One region of the Pseudoalteromonas luteoviolacea genome, then DNA from elsewhere that is predicted to be linked to it. Evidence: predicted binding sites of a transcription regulator. Region 1 holds the regulator's gene; each other region holds the start of a gene.
What was found. Region 1 encodes FliA, which starts transcription of late flagellar genes. Its sites were predicted from a motif close to CTAAAGNTNNNNNNNNNNNNGCCGATA; they were not measured.

Region 1 (4,216 bases):
GCTTTTGCAGGCTCGGAAGTAGCCTTACTTTCCTCTAAATTCTTTGGCGCTTGACCTTTACCATGAAGTTCATCAAGTAACGCTTCGAAATCTTCATCATTGATTTCGTCATCACCACTTTCTTGTGAACTTGCAGATGCTGTGGGAGCGGCAGGTGCTTCCGGCGAAGCACTCTGAACTGGGGTGTCTTCACTCGACGCAGCACCAAACTTACCAACGCCATGAAGTTCGTCTAGTAAACTATCAAATTCATCATCGGTAATGTCCCCATCATTCGCATTTGCTGGCGGAGTGGACGGTGCCACAGGAGCTGCCTGAGGTGCTTCAACGGCAGGACCATTGCCTGACCCATGAAGCTCATCCAACAAGCTTTCAAATTCTTCTTCTGTAATTTCATCAATGCTATCTGAGGTTGCAGGCTCTGAGCTCTCCTCACTACCTATATCAAACAGCACATCATCTTCAGCTTCCTGGACGGGCTCGGGTGGCGGTGCTTCAGCAACAGGCTCAGCAGCTGGTGTTGAAATTACCTCATCAGCAGATTCTGGCTGACTTAATTTATGTAAGACGTCGAGTAACTCTTGGTCTGCAGGTTCCGGTTGCTCTCGATTTTGTATGCAAGCGAACATGTCGTTAATGGTATCAAGTGACTGTAATATCACGTCCATTAATTCAGGGTTGACAGAGCGTTGGCCTTGGCGCAAAACATCGAAGACATTTTCAGCACCATGACAAGCGTCTACCAGCTCGTTCATACCTAGGAAGCCTGCTCCACCTTTTACTGTGTGGAAGCCTCTAAAAATTGCATTGAGTAGATCTTTGTCATCTGGGTTATTTTCTAATTCAACAAGTTGCTCAGATAACAGTTCGAGTATTTCTCCAGCTTCAACAAGAAAGTCTTGTAAGATATCTTCATCGACTTCAAAGCTCATTATTATACTCTCCTATTAGAAACCCAAACTAGATAACAAATCATCAACTTCATCTTGACCAGACACAACATCGTCTCGTTCCTCAGCGTCAATGATAGGTCCTTCAGGACCCGCTAGTTCATCAGTGGTGGTTTCAACTACTTCTTGTGGTTGTTGAGCCGTGCTAAGTTGACCCACTTCTGACGTGCCAAACACAGTTAAAAGATGAATTAAGCTGTCTTCGACTTCTCTCACCAGTTCTATGACTCGACGAATAACTTGACCAGTCAAATCTTGATAATCTTGTGCCATTAAAACATTGGTCATCAAGGTCTGTAACTCGTCAGTACGGCCTTGTGAAGATTGCATAAAATCATTTAAGTCGTGACAGAGAGATTTAAACTCTCCAAGCTGAATGTCACGACTCATCAACCTATCCCAAGTAGGCTTTATTTCAGAAAGCTCGTCAGCCAACTGTTGAGCAAGCGGTAAACTAGCTTCCACCGCATCCATGGTCTTGTTCGCCGCATTTTCTGTCATTTCCATGACATAGTTTAAACGTTGCTTTGCATCTGGTAAGGCTTCTGTAGTTAAGTCTGATAAACGCGTGTCTAACTCGAAGTTTTTCAACGACTCGTGTAACTGACGTGTCAATTTTCCGACTTCAGCAAATAACTCAGATTGTTCTTTGTTAGTTGCTTCAATTAAAATTTGATCAGCTTTTTCTTGTTCACCATTCTCAAGATACTCAACAAGTTGCTTTGCTTGCTCTAATGTAATTTGTGGCGCAGAGGATTCTGACATAAGCCTATCCTTACTTGTAACTAGCCTAAGCGTTCAAAAACTTTTTCTAACTTAGTTTTCAGTGTTCCAGCGGTAAAAGGTTTAACAATGTAACCGTTTACCCCAGCTTGCGCTGCTGCAACAATTTGTTCTTTTTTGGCTTCTGCAGTTACCATTAATACTGGGATATGCTTGAGGCTATCGTCAGCTCTTATTGCTCGAAGCAAGTCGATGCCTTGCATGCCAGGCATGTTCCAATCAGTAACAACAAAGTCAAATTCTTGATTTTGCAACATTGGAAGCGCAGTGCTGCCATCATCTGCCTCTTGAACATTTGTAAAGCCTAAGTCTCTCAACAGGTTTTTGATAATTCTTCTCATTGTAGAGAAATCATCAACCACGAGAATTTTCATGTTCTTATCCAAAACTTCCTCCGGTGAGGTTTGAACCTATAAAAAAATAAAATGTACTCTAATTTATCCAGTCATTTATCTTGGCTCTGAGTTTAATCATTGCCTGACCATGAATCTGACTAACTCGAGATTCGCTCACATCTAGGATCTGGCCAATCTCTTTTAAATTCATTTCATCGTTGTAGTATAGAGATAAAACCATTGCATCTCTCTCTGGCAACGTTTTAATTGCCTCTACTAACGACTCATTAAAGCGCTCATTCTTAACGTTATTGAATGGTTTGTCTAGCGCTAAATCGCTGCCCGCAGGTGAAATTACGTCTTGGTCGACTCCTAGGTCTTCAATACCAATAATCTTACTTGCATTCACGTCATGTAAAATATGATGGTACTCATCTAAGGGAATATCAAGTTTTTCAGCGATTTCAGTGTCTTTAGGCTCGCGACCTAAGGCGGTTTCTAACTCTGAAATTGCTTCTGCGACCATACGACTATTTTTGTGGACAGAGCGTGGGGCCCAGTCTCCACGGCGTATTTCATCTAACATAGCACCCCGAATGCGGATGCCTGCAAACGTTTCAAAGCTTGCGCCTTTGCTGGCATCAAAATTTTTTGTTGCCTCAATCAAACCTATCATGCCTGACTGAACTAAATCATCGAGTTGAACGCTCGCAGGGAGCCTTGCAAGCAAATGACAAGCAACTTTTTTGACCAAAGGTGTATGACGCTCGACCACCTTGTTGAGGCGGTCTGCTGTTTGATATCCCGCCATTCGATTGACCGGTGTAGCCATAATTACCCGTTAACTAACTGCTCAATGAAAAACTCTAAATGACCTGAAGGCTGATGTGGCACTGGCCATTTCACAGCTTTGCTCGCTAACCCTCTAAATGCCACGGCAGCAGGAGAATTAGGGTAGAGTTCAACAATTGTTTTTTGGCGGCGCGAAGATTTGCGCATGTTTTCATCGAAAGGGATTGTAGCGACGAGTTCCAAGGCAACATCTAAAAATCTATCCGTCACTTTTGAAAGCTTCGCAAAAAGCTCTTGGCCTTCTCGAAGGCTTCTTACCATATTCGCTACAATTTTAAATTTATATACGCCATGCTCTCGGCTTAACACCTTGATCAGTGCATAAGCATCTGTGATCGAAGTCGGTTCGTCACAAACCACGACCATGACATCTTGGGCGGCTCGAGAGAAACTTAAAACCATATCGGAGATACCTGCTGCGGTATCCACAATTAAAACATCGAAATCGTTGCTAAGCTCACTGAAGGCGCGAATTAAACCAGCATGCTCTGCGGGACTTAACTCAACCATATTTTGAGAACCTGAGGTCGCTGGGACAATTCTTATTCCCGCAGGGCCTTCAACCAATATCTCATCCAGCTCACATTCACCGGATAGCACGTGAGATAAGTTGCGCTCTACTCGCAAGCCGAGCATCACATCACAATTCGCTAATCCAAGGTCAGCATCTAAAACTAATACTCTATGGCCCTGTTGTCCTAACGCAATTGCAGTATTTAATGAAACATTAGTCTTGCCGACTCCTCCTTTACCACCAGTTACTGCTATTACTTTTACTCCGTGGTTACTTTTTTGATTCATTTTACGCAGGCCACTTGCTTGATCTAAAACTGTATTAATCATACATTCCTACTGTCTGGGACGCCACTGCTTCACGTCGTGAATGTTGTGCTTTTGTTCTTTTTAAATACAACTGCTCAGCCTTTTTAACTAATTTTTGAGCATTTGCAACACGAATGTCCTCTGGCACTCGCTGTCCGTTGGTAAGATACCCTATTGGCAGACGATTTTGAATCGCAATACTAATAATCTCACCTAAACTTAGACATTCATCAAGTTTTGTAAAGATGCAACCACTCAAATTTACTTTTTTGAAATGGTTAACCGTTTCCTGCAAAACATGCATTTGCGATGTCGCGCTAAGCACCAAATAACTGCGAATATCTACGCGTGAACTGCGCATCAATGTATTCAGTTGCTCGGTTAAACGCAAGTCTCTTTGACTCATGCCTGCAGTATCTATTAATACTAGTCGCTTATTTCGCAAATGATAAAGAACTTCTGCTAACTCATTTG
Region 2 (4,216 bases), 2.2 Mb from region 1:
TGCCTTTAAGGTGTTCTTCTACTTTACTGGCGAGCTCTTTTACCGGAGGTACACCTGAAAGTAGTTTTTTACCACCTTCACGAATATTGGTATAAAAGCTACCAGAAAGGATACGAGCAAAGTGATTATTGAGTGCGCCGACATTTTCTGAAATAGACATTTCATTGTCGTTTAAAATAACCAGCATGTCTGATTTGACATCACCAGCATGGTTCATCGCTTCGAATGCCATACCCGCGGTCATCGCGCCATCACCGATGACAGCCACAGTTTTGCGATTTTTTCCTTCTTTTTCAGCCGCAATTGCCATCGCTAAGGCGGCAGAGATTGAGGTGCTCGAGTGGCCTACACTGAAGGTGTCATACTCACTTTCTTCTCTAAATGGAAAAGGGTGCAAGCCATCTTTTTGGCGAATGGTATGCATCTGTTCTTTTCTACCCGTGAGTATTTTATGCGGGTAAGCTTGGTGACCCACATCCCATACGAGTCTATCAACAGGGGTGTTATACACGTAATGTAGTGCGACGGTAAGCTCAACGGTGCCTAAACCTGACGCTAAGTGACCACTGCTTTGAGAAACAGAATCTAATAAATAGTTTCTTAACTCAGCACTAAACTCATTCAACTTTTGCTGTGGCAATTGCCTTAGCTGTTGAGGCTGATCAATTAATGCCAATAATGGATACTTGCTACTATCAATAGTCATATTATTCGTAATATCCTTAGCAAACCTTGCCCAATTATATACAAAGCTTGCCGATAGTTTTATAAATTTAAAGGGAACTTGTCATTAAATAGTCATGTATTTTAAGCGATAATCAATGGTCCCGCGCAATAATATACTTGGCTAGCTCAGCGAGTAAGCGTGTGTCAGCGTCTATGTTTTCTAGTGCTGAAAGCGCTTGGTCGATAAGCGTTTGTGCTTTCTCTTTTGCGCCTGTCATGCCAAGTAATGCAGGGTAGGTTGATTTATTATGTTCTAAATCCGAGCCTTGCGGTTTTCCTAAAGTATGTGTATCGCCTTCGATATCAAGAATGTCATCTTGAACTTGAAATGCCAATCCAATAGCTAAGCCAAAGTCCTTTAATTGACTACGTGTTAAGTCGGTAATTTGTGGGGCGCATAGTGCACCCAACTCGATTGCGCAATTGAGCAAAGCGCCAGTTTTTAATCTATGTATATGCTCAAGTGCTTGAATACTTGTTTGTTTATCAGTTGCAGCAATATCTAAGGCTTGCCCACCGACCATCCCTTGTAAGCCTGATGCTTTTGCGAGTGACTTAATCATCGCAACTTGTTGCTCTACAGGGGCTTTAAATTGATGTGATGCGAGAAACTCAAAGGCTAATGTCTGCAAAGAGTCACCGGCTAAAATAGCCTGAGCTTCGTCAAATGCAATGTGACAAGTTGGCTTACCGCGTCTAAGGTCATCATCATCCATTGCGGGCAAGTCGTCGTGTACAAGCGAGTAACTGTGAATGCACTCCACTGCGGCGGCTGCAATATGCAAGTCTTCAATGTTGGCCCCCAACATTTCTCCGGTCGCATAGACTAAAAATGGGCGCAGTCGCTTTCCGCCATTGCTAACAGAGTATAGTGCTGCCGCTTTAGCGGTTGGATCGGTATCTAAATCTTGGCCAAAATAAGCGTTTATTGTTTTTTCAACATCTTGCTTTGCGATGTGTAATCTTTGATGTAGTTCCACGCAGTTAATCTACCTGATCAGTAAACTCGCTAGGCGCGCTGGCTTCGTCATTGGCGAGTAAAATATTGACTTTTTGTTCTGCCTGCTGCAGCTTTTGGTTAGAAGCTTGAGCAAGTTTGACTCCCCGTTCAAATTGCTTTAACGATTGTTCTAATGTCAGTTCACCATGTTCCATTTCTTGTACAATAGATTCAAGCTCGTTGACAGCTTCTTCAAAGCTCATATTTTCAGGTTTTTTGACTGCCATATCTTTTTTTACTCTCAAGCAAAACTTTAGGAATGCAATTTTATTGGTTATAAAGATAGAGGTCAAAGTATCTGATAGACTTTTTACGGTATAAAGTGTGGAAATTGATCTGTTAGTTTGGGTTAATTCTCGCAATTTAAAGGCTTTTTAATATAATTGAATTAAGTTATTGGATAACCTGCCGATAACTCAACGTATAAGAATAACTGCGTGATAGCTCGCGAATAAATGCCTTTGGAGGGTGTGTGGATTTAGCAACCGTTATAGGTATCATTGGTGCTATAGGCCTTATTGTCATGTCTATGGTGCTCAGTAGTGATGGGCAACTTGCCATGTTTTACAATACACCATCTGTTGTTATTGTATTCGGTGGCTCAATCTTCATTGTTTTGTCTAACTTTACACTTGCTCAATTTTTAGGCATAGGAAAAGTGGCAGGCAAGGCATTTATGTTCAAAATTGAAACGCCTGAAGAGCTGATTGAAAAAGCGGTAGAGCTTGCTGATTCTGCACGTAAAGGTGGTTTTCTCGCATTGGAAGAGGCTGAAATACCAAACCCTTTTATGAGAAAGGGCGTCGATATGTTAGTTGATGGTCATGATGCTGATGTGGTCAGAGCAACATTGCAAAAAGACATCGCATTGACCGCCAACCGTCATGAACTCGGCGCTGGCTTATTTAAATCGTTAGCCGATATAGCGCCGGCGATGGGGATGATCGGTACACTGATTGGTCTTGTTGCTATGTTATCAAACATGGATGATCCAAAAGCGATCGGTCCGGCGATGGCCGTTGCTTTGTTAACAACGTTATATGGTGCTTTTTTGGCAAACGTAGTTGCGATTCCAATTCAAGTAAAACTTGAACTGAGAAAGGATGAAGAAGAAAGAAATCAACGCCTCATTCTAGATGCTATTTTAGGTATTCAAGACGGCCAGAATCCGAAGGTGATTGAAGGCATTTTGAAAAATTATCTGCCTGAATCAAAACGCGGTGATGGTGGCGAGGAGTAAATAATGTCAGACGAGAACGAATGTAAATGCCCGCCCCCCGGGCTACCTGCTTGGATGGGCACGTTTGCTGACTTGATGTCACTGCTTATGTGTTTCTTCGTTCTACTATTGGCGTTTTCAGAAATGGATGTTCTGAAATTTAAGCAAATTGCTGGTTCAATGAAGTTTGCTTTTGGTGTGCAGAATAAAATTGAAGTGAAAGACATTCCAAAGGGAACCAGTGTTATCGCAATGGAATTCACTCCAGGTAAACCTGAGCCTACTCCGATTGAAACCATTCAACAGCAGACAGTTGAAATGACACAACAAATGTTGGAGTTTCAGGCGGGCGAAGAAAGTTCTGCTGGTGGTCGTCAAGAGCAGCGTGGTAACAAACGTGGTGGTGAATCTGCTAGTACAGCGCAAGAGCAGTCTATGACTCAAGCCGTTTCCGCTGCTGATCAAGAGCAGGTTAATGAGCTGGTAAAGAAAATTTCTCAACAGTTAGAAAAGCAAATTATGGATGGTGCGATTGAACTCGAATCGCTTGGCCAGCAAATCATAATTAGGATCCAGGAAAATGGTTCATTTCCATCTGGCAGTGCTTTTTTACAGCCTAAATTTAAACCAATAATTCGCGATATCGCGGAGTTGCTCAAAGATGTACCGGGAGAGATCACGGTGTCAGGGCATACTGATGACTTCCAAGTCTCCAATGAATTGTATTTCAACAATTGGGATTTATCAGCGACCAGAGCCGTTGCGGTTGCCAGTGAAATGCAAACGGTAAGTGGTTTTGATCAAAACAGAATGGTGGTCGTTGGGCATGCTGGTACAAGACCGTTAGTACCAAATGCCAATGACGTGGATAGAAAACGTAATCGACGTGTTGAGATATCAATTCTACAAGGTAAACCGAAAGAGTCTGATCCTATTGAAGTTAGAAGGGAAAATAACTAGAAAAGATTGCGTCGAGCAGCATTTTGGGCTACCGTATATTTGCTTTTACTTTTCAATTCTTAAGGGAGTTTACCATGATTGTTTTTAATAAGTTCAATAGATTACCTGGTGGTAACGGTAATGGTAATGATACTGGGGATACTGAACCAAAATAACCAGTCATAGTAAGGTAAAGCGGTGTCATTAGTCGAATATTTAAATAGTGCTGAGTTCTCTGTAAAGTATTTAAATGCACTACTTGAAGTGTCTTATATTTTAGCGTTTATATCTGTATTTATTTTTATTTTGAATAAAGATAAATTAGCGCTTAG
Region 3 (4,216 bases), 160 kb from region 1:
TTATTTTTTTCTAGTTGTTTTGCTGTTATGGGCCATATTGCAAAGTCTAATGGCAGAGTCAGCGAAATGCATATTCAAGCGGCGTCAGCGTTTATGGATGATATGGCACTGCATGGCGATGACAGAAAGGAAGCACAAAGTGCTTTTAATTCAGGTAAACACGGCGATTTTTCCATTAAAGAATGTGTTGGTGATTTTAAAGAAGCCTTTGCCAGGCGCTACGACTTATTGCAGCTTTTTTTAGAGATTCAAATTCAAATGGCGTTTTCAGATGGCCATCTTTCTTCAAAAGAGTTGGAACTTTTAAAGTTGGTAAGTAAATACTTAGGCATTGGTGCAAAGCACTTTAATTTTGTACTTAAACGCTATCAGGCTGAGTTTAAATTCCGTCAGCAGCGCGCTCAATGGCAGTCTCAACAACGTAGTCATCAGTCAAGTCAGAACGGCCATCGTGAATATCAGAAGTCAAACCGTAGTTTCACGGCACCTGAGCCAGAGGTTTCGAGGCATCAAGCTTTAGCTGTGTTAGGCTTGGAGCAGGGAGCGAGTGAAAAAGAAATTAAACGCGCTTATCGCAAACTAATGGCGCAGCATCATCCTGATAAATTGGTCTCGCAAGGCTTGCCTGAGCATATGATGGAAGTCGCTAAAGCCAAATCGCAGAGCATTCAAGCTGCTTATGAAGCACTCAAAAATTAGTATTTTATAATTGTCTCAAAAACCCTGATAGTTCTTTTTTTAATCTGTATTGCTGATGCATTTGAGAGCTTTGGCCAAATAACTCTCTTTGTCGATAATCGTATTTACTATTTCTTTTCGCCCAGCGGCGTCTGTCTTTTATGGTATGAAGAACAGCTGGGTTATCATATGAATAAAACACATCAAGTAGTGCCGGGCTGACAAGTGACAAACTTGCAGCGAGGTGTTTATTTCTATTTGGATTAGCAAGTTGAGCACTGACCGTTATCAAAGCATCAATACGAATTTTGGGTAGGGTTGCTAAATGTTCCGCAAATAACCCTGCGCTATTACCAAATGCGACAATGGCAATATGTTCGTGCTCACGTAATGCAAGCGTTTTATAAAGCGCATCAAAACGAGCAACGAGCTCAAGCTTATATTCATTTAATGCTGACTCACTGACAGGGGCAATAGCCATTTTTTGTTTTGATTTCGGTTGGCTTTCAATAATACCGTCTTGGATCAGACTTGCATTGAGATCGAATTGGGGTGAAGGTATCACATAGGTATCGTAGCCATCATCATTAAGCGCTTCTCTTAAAAAACTTAATCCATTTCCCTGTAATGGGGATTGTTCTATGCCGGGCAGCATCACAATAATGCCACGTTTACTGCCACTCATATACTCGGAAAATAGAACTGGGATCTCTCGCTCATCGTCTTTGATGGTGACAAAGGAGTCGCTTGATAAATAATAGCCAAGATCTGACTCAATGATCTTGGTTTTGGGTGTTGGAGCAATATGCTCAGCAGCCATGCACAGACCTTGAAAACCAACCAGAACGGATATGCAAAGCATCAAATTTAAAAAAGTCTGTTTTTTCATAACATCGATAGATCAGCAGGTTGGTAATTGTCTTTAGTATCGGCTAAAAAGCAATGAGCTTTAGTATTTTAATTTTGGAATTTGGTACACTAAGCAGATAAGAAGAAATGGAGATTAGCTGGTGTCTAATAAAGCAGACAGTAAACGTGATTACATTTGGTTGTTTTTTAAAGGTGCAGGCATGGGGGCTGCAGATTTGGTACCGGGGGTATCGGGTGGTACGGTGGCTTTTATAACAGGTATCTATGCTCGGTTATTAGCTGCGATAAAAAGTGTTGATATGGCTGTTTTAAAAATGGTGTTAAAAGGCCAAATTAAGGACGCTTGGTCACATATTGATGGTAATTTTTTACTTGCAGTGTTTGGCGGGCTGTTTACAAGTGCGCTTTCTTTATCAAAAATTATTGCTTATTTACTCGAAAATCATCAGACTTTTGTTTGGTCATTCTTTTTTGGTTTGATAATTGCCTCCTTTGTATATATTGCCAAACAAGTAGAGCGTTGGCAGATACAGCACATTGTCAGTTGTTTAAGCGGGATTGTGATTGCTGTCATGATCACCTCTTTGAGCCCTGCAGAAGCGCAGGCGCAGCCATGGTTTTATTTCATTGCTGGCAGCATCGCAATTTGCGCAATGATACTACCTGGTATTTCAGGCAGCTTTATTCTGTTACTGTTGGGTATGTACGGTCATGTTCTTACAGCACTCAATGAGCGTGAATTTTTATTGATAGGATTGTTCTTGTTAGGGTGTATATGTGGCTTGATGGTTTTTTCACGTTTTTTATCATGGCTTTTGGCACGATATGAACAAGTTACATTTGCATTGTTAGCTGGCTTTTTAGTCGGTTCATTGAACATGTTGTGGCCATGGAAAAAAGTGGTATCTACCTATGTGAATTCGAGCGGAATAGAAAAACCTTTAATGCAAAAAAATATTTCACCAATGGAATTCACACAACTTACAGGCCAAGATGCTCAATTGGCCGTATGTATTGCGCTTGCAATATTCGGGCTAGCTCTAATTCTTGGCTTGGATAAACTCAGCCATCAAAAATAAAAATGGCGCACGTTACATGGTCGGGAACTTGTAGCGTGCCCCTCTCAGCACTAATGCTTTCCAGTATTTCAACTTATATTCAAAATAACGCAATAATGATTAAGTAACAAAATAATCATATTTGCTGTTTATCATAAAGGCTATGACAAAATGTCATGCTTTAACCTGTAGTTTCGTAAATTAGCTGTAAAATTAGACTAGAGTACAATGTCGCAAGTGTAAAAAGTGTGTTACTTTCTGGCGAAGATGTACTCACTAGACAAGGAAACACCTTGAAATGAAACTTGTAGGGAACAGTTGCCTGCTGTTGTTCTGTTTGCTGGGGATAAACTTTCCAGCGTTTGCTGCTACCACTCAACTCGATTTGACTGCCAACACTCTGGGATTTGTATGTATCGCTATTTTTGTAGTTGCATACACACTGGTGATGCTTGAAGAAAAATTACATATGCGAAAGTCTAAACCCGTTTTGGTTGCGGCAGGCTTGATATGGATTTTAATTGGTGCGTTTTACATTGAGCAGGGCATGCCAGATGCTACAGAGCATGCGTTTCGTCATAATTTACTTGAATTTGCTGAGTTGATGCTGTTTTTACTGGTGGCGATGACTTATATCAACGCTTTGGAAGAGCGCAGATTATTTGATGCTTTGCGTTCTTGGATGGTGAGAAAAGAGTTTAATTACAAAACTCTATTTTGGTTAACCGGATTCTTGTCTTTCTTTATTTCCCCAATTGCAGATAACTTAACAACTGCCTTGTTAATGTGCGCAGTAGTGATGAAGGTAGCTGAAGGGGATAAGAAGTTTATCAATTTAAGCTGTATAAATATCGTGGTTGCTGCAAACGCTGGAGGCGCCTTTAGCCCCTTCGGTGATATTACGACTTTAATGGTTTGGCAAGCGGGTATGGTGAAATTTAATGAGTTTTTTGTTTTGCTGATTCCATCAATTGCTAACTATGTGGTACCCGCGGCCATTATGAGCTTTTTTGTGGCAAACAAAAAGCCTGCGGCTAGTTGTGAAAGTGTCGAGTTAAAGCGCGGGGCGCTTCGTATTTTAACGTTATTTCTACTGACTGTTGCAACCGCAGTAATGTGTCATAGCTTACTTCACTTGCCACCGGTGCTTGGTATGATGATGGGATTGGGGTATTTACAGTTTTTTGGTTATTTTTTAAGGGTGACATTACCGGGTTCATTGGCTCGTAAAAAGGCGATGGCAGAGCGTGAGGGTGATAAAGAACGATTGAAAAAGCTGGGTAGTGTCGTACCATTTGATGTCTTTAGTAAGGTTTCAAGAGCAGAGTGGGACACTTTATTATTCTTTTACGGAATAGTAATGTGTGTTGGCGGCCTTGGGTTTTTGGGTTACCTAAATTTGATGTCTCATGTGCTGTACGGTGGGTGGTCAACCACAGGTGCTAATGTATTTTTAGGTGTTATCTCAGCCGTAATTGACAACATCCCTGTGATGTTTGCTGTGTTGTCAATGCAGCCAGAAATGTCTCATGGTCAATGGTTATTGATCACCCTGACGGCAGGGGTGGGCGGTAGCTTACTTTCAATAGGATCAGCAGCAGGAGTGGCTT

Region 2: pomA (flagellar motor protein PomA) is a predicted target of FliA. The motif match lies at 2,114-2,140, and genes of this name have one in related genera.
Region 3: S4054249_RS05765 (DUF3530 family protein) is a predicted target of FliA. The motif match lies at 1,605-1,631, and genes of this name have one in related genera.

What each region holds. Positions count from the first base shown of each region.
Region 1 covers NZ_CP015411.1:1,479,070-1,483,285, reverse strand. Annotated here, with positions in the region: gene S4054249_RS06470 (chemotaxis protein CheA) at 1-932, opposite strand, end outside; gene S4054249_RS06465 (protein phosphatase CheZ) at 948-1,715, opposite strand; gene cheY (chemotaxis response regulator CheY) at 1,736-2,119, opposite strand; gene S4054249_RS06455 (RNA polymerase sigma factor FliA) at 2,166-2,900, opposite strand; gene S4054249_RS06450 (MinD/ParA family ATP-binding protein) at 2,903-3,763, opposite strand; gene flhF (flagellar biosynthesis protein FlhF) at 3,756-4,216, opposite strand, start outside.
Region 2 covers NZ_CP015411.1:4,162,624-4,166,839, reverse strand. Annotated here, with positions in the region: gene dxs (1-deoxy-D-xylulose-5-phosphate synthase) at 1-706, opposite strand, end outside; gene ispA ((2E,6E)-farnesyl diphosphate synthase) at 819-1,706, opposite strand; gene xseB (exodeoxyribonuclease VII small subunit) at 1,711-1,953, opposite strand; gene pomA (flagellar motor protein PomA) at 2,199-2,966, shown strand; gene S4054249_RS17900 (flagellar motor protein MotB) at 2,970-3,905, shown strand; gene S4054249_RS17895 (hypothetical protein) at 4,083-4,216, shown strand, end outside.
Region 3 covers NZ_CP015411.1:1,315,194-1,319,409, forward strand. Annotated here, with positions in the region: gene djlA (co-chaperone DjlA) at 1-699, shown strand, start outside; gene S4054249_RS05765 (DUF3530 family protein) at 704-1,567, opposite strand; gene S4054249_RS05770 (DUF368 domain-containing protein) at 1,689-2,627, shown strand; gene nhaD (sodium:proton antiporter NhaD) at 2,905-4,216, shown strand, end outside.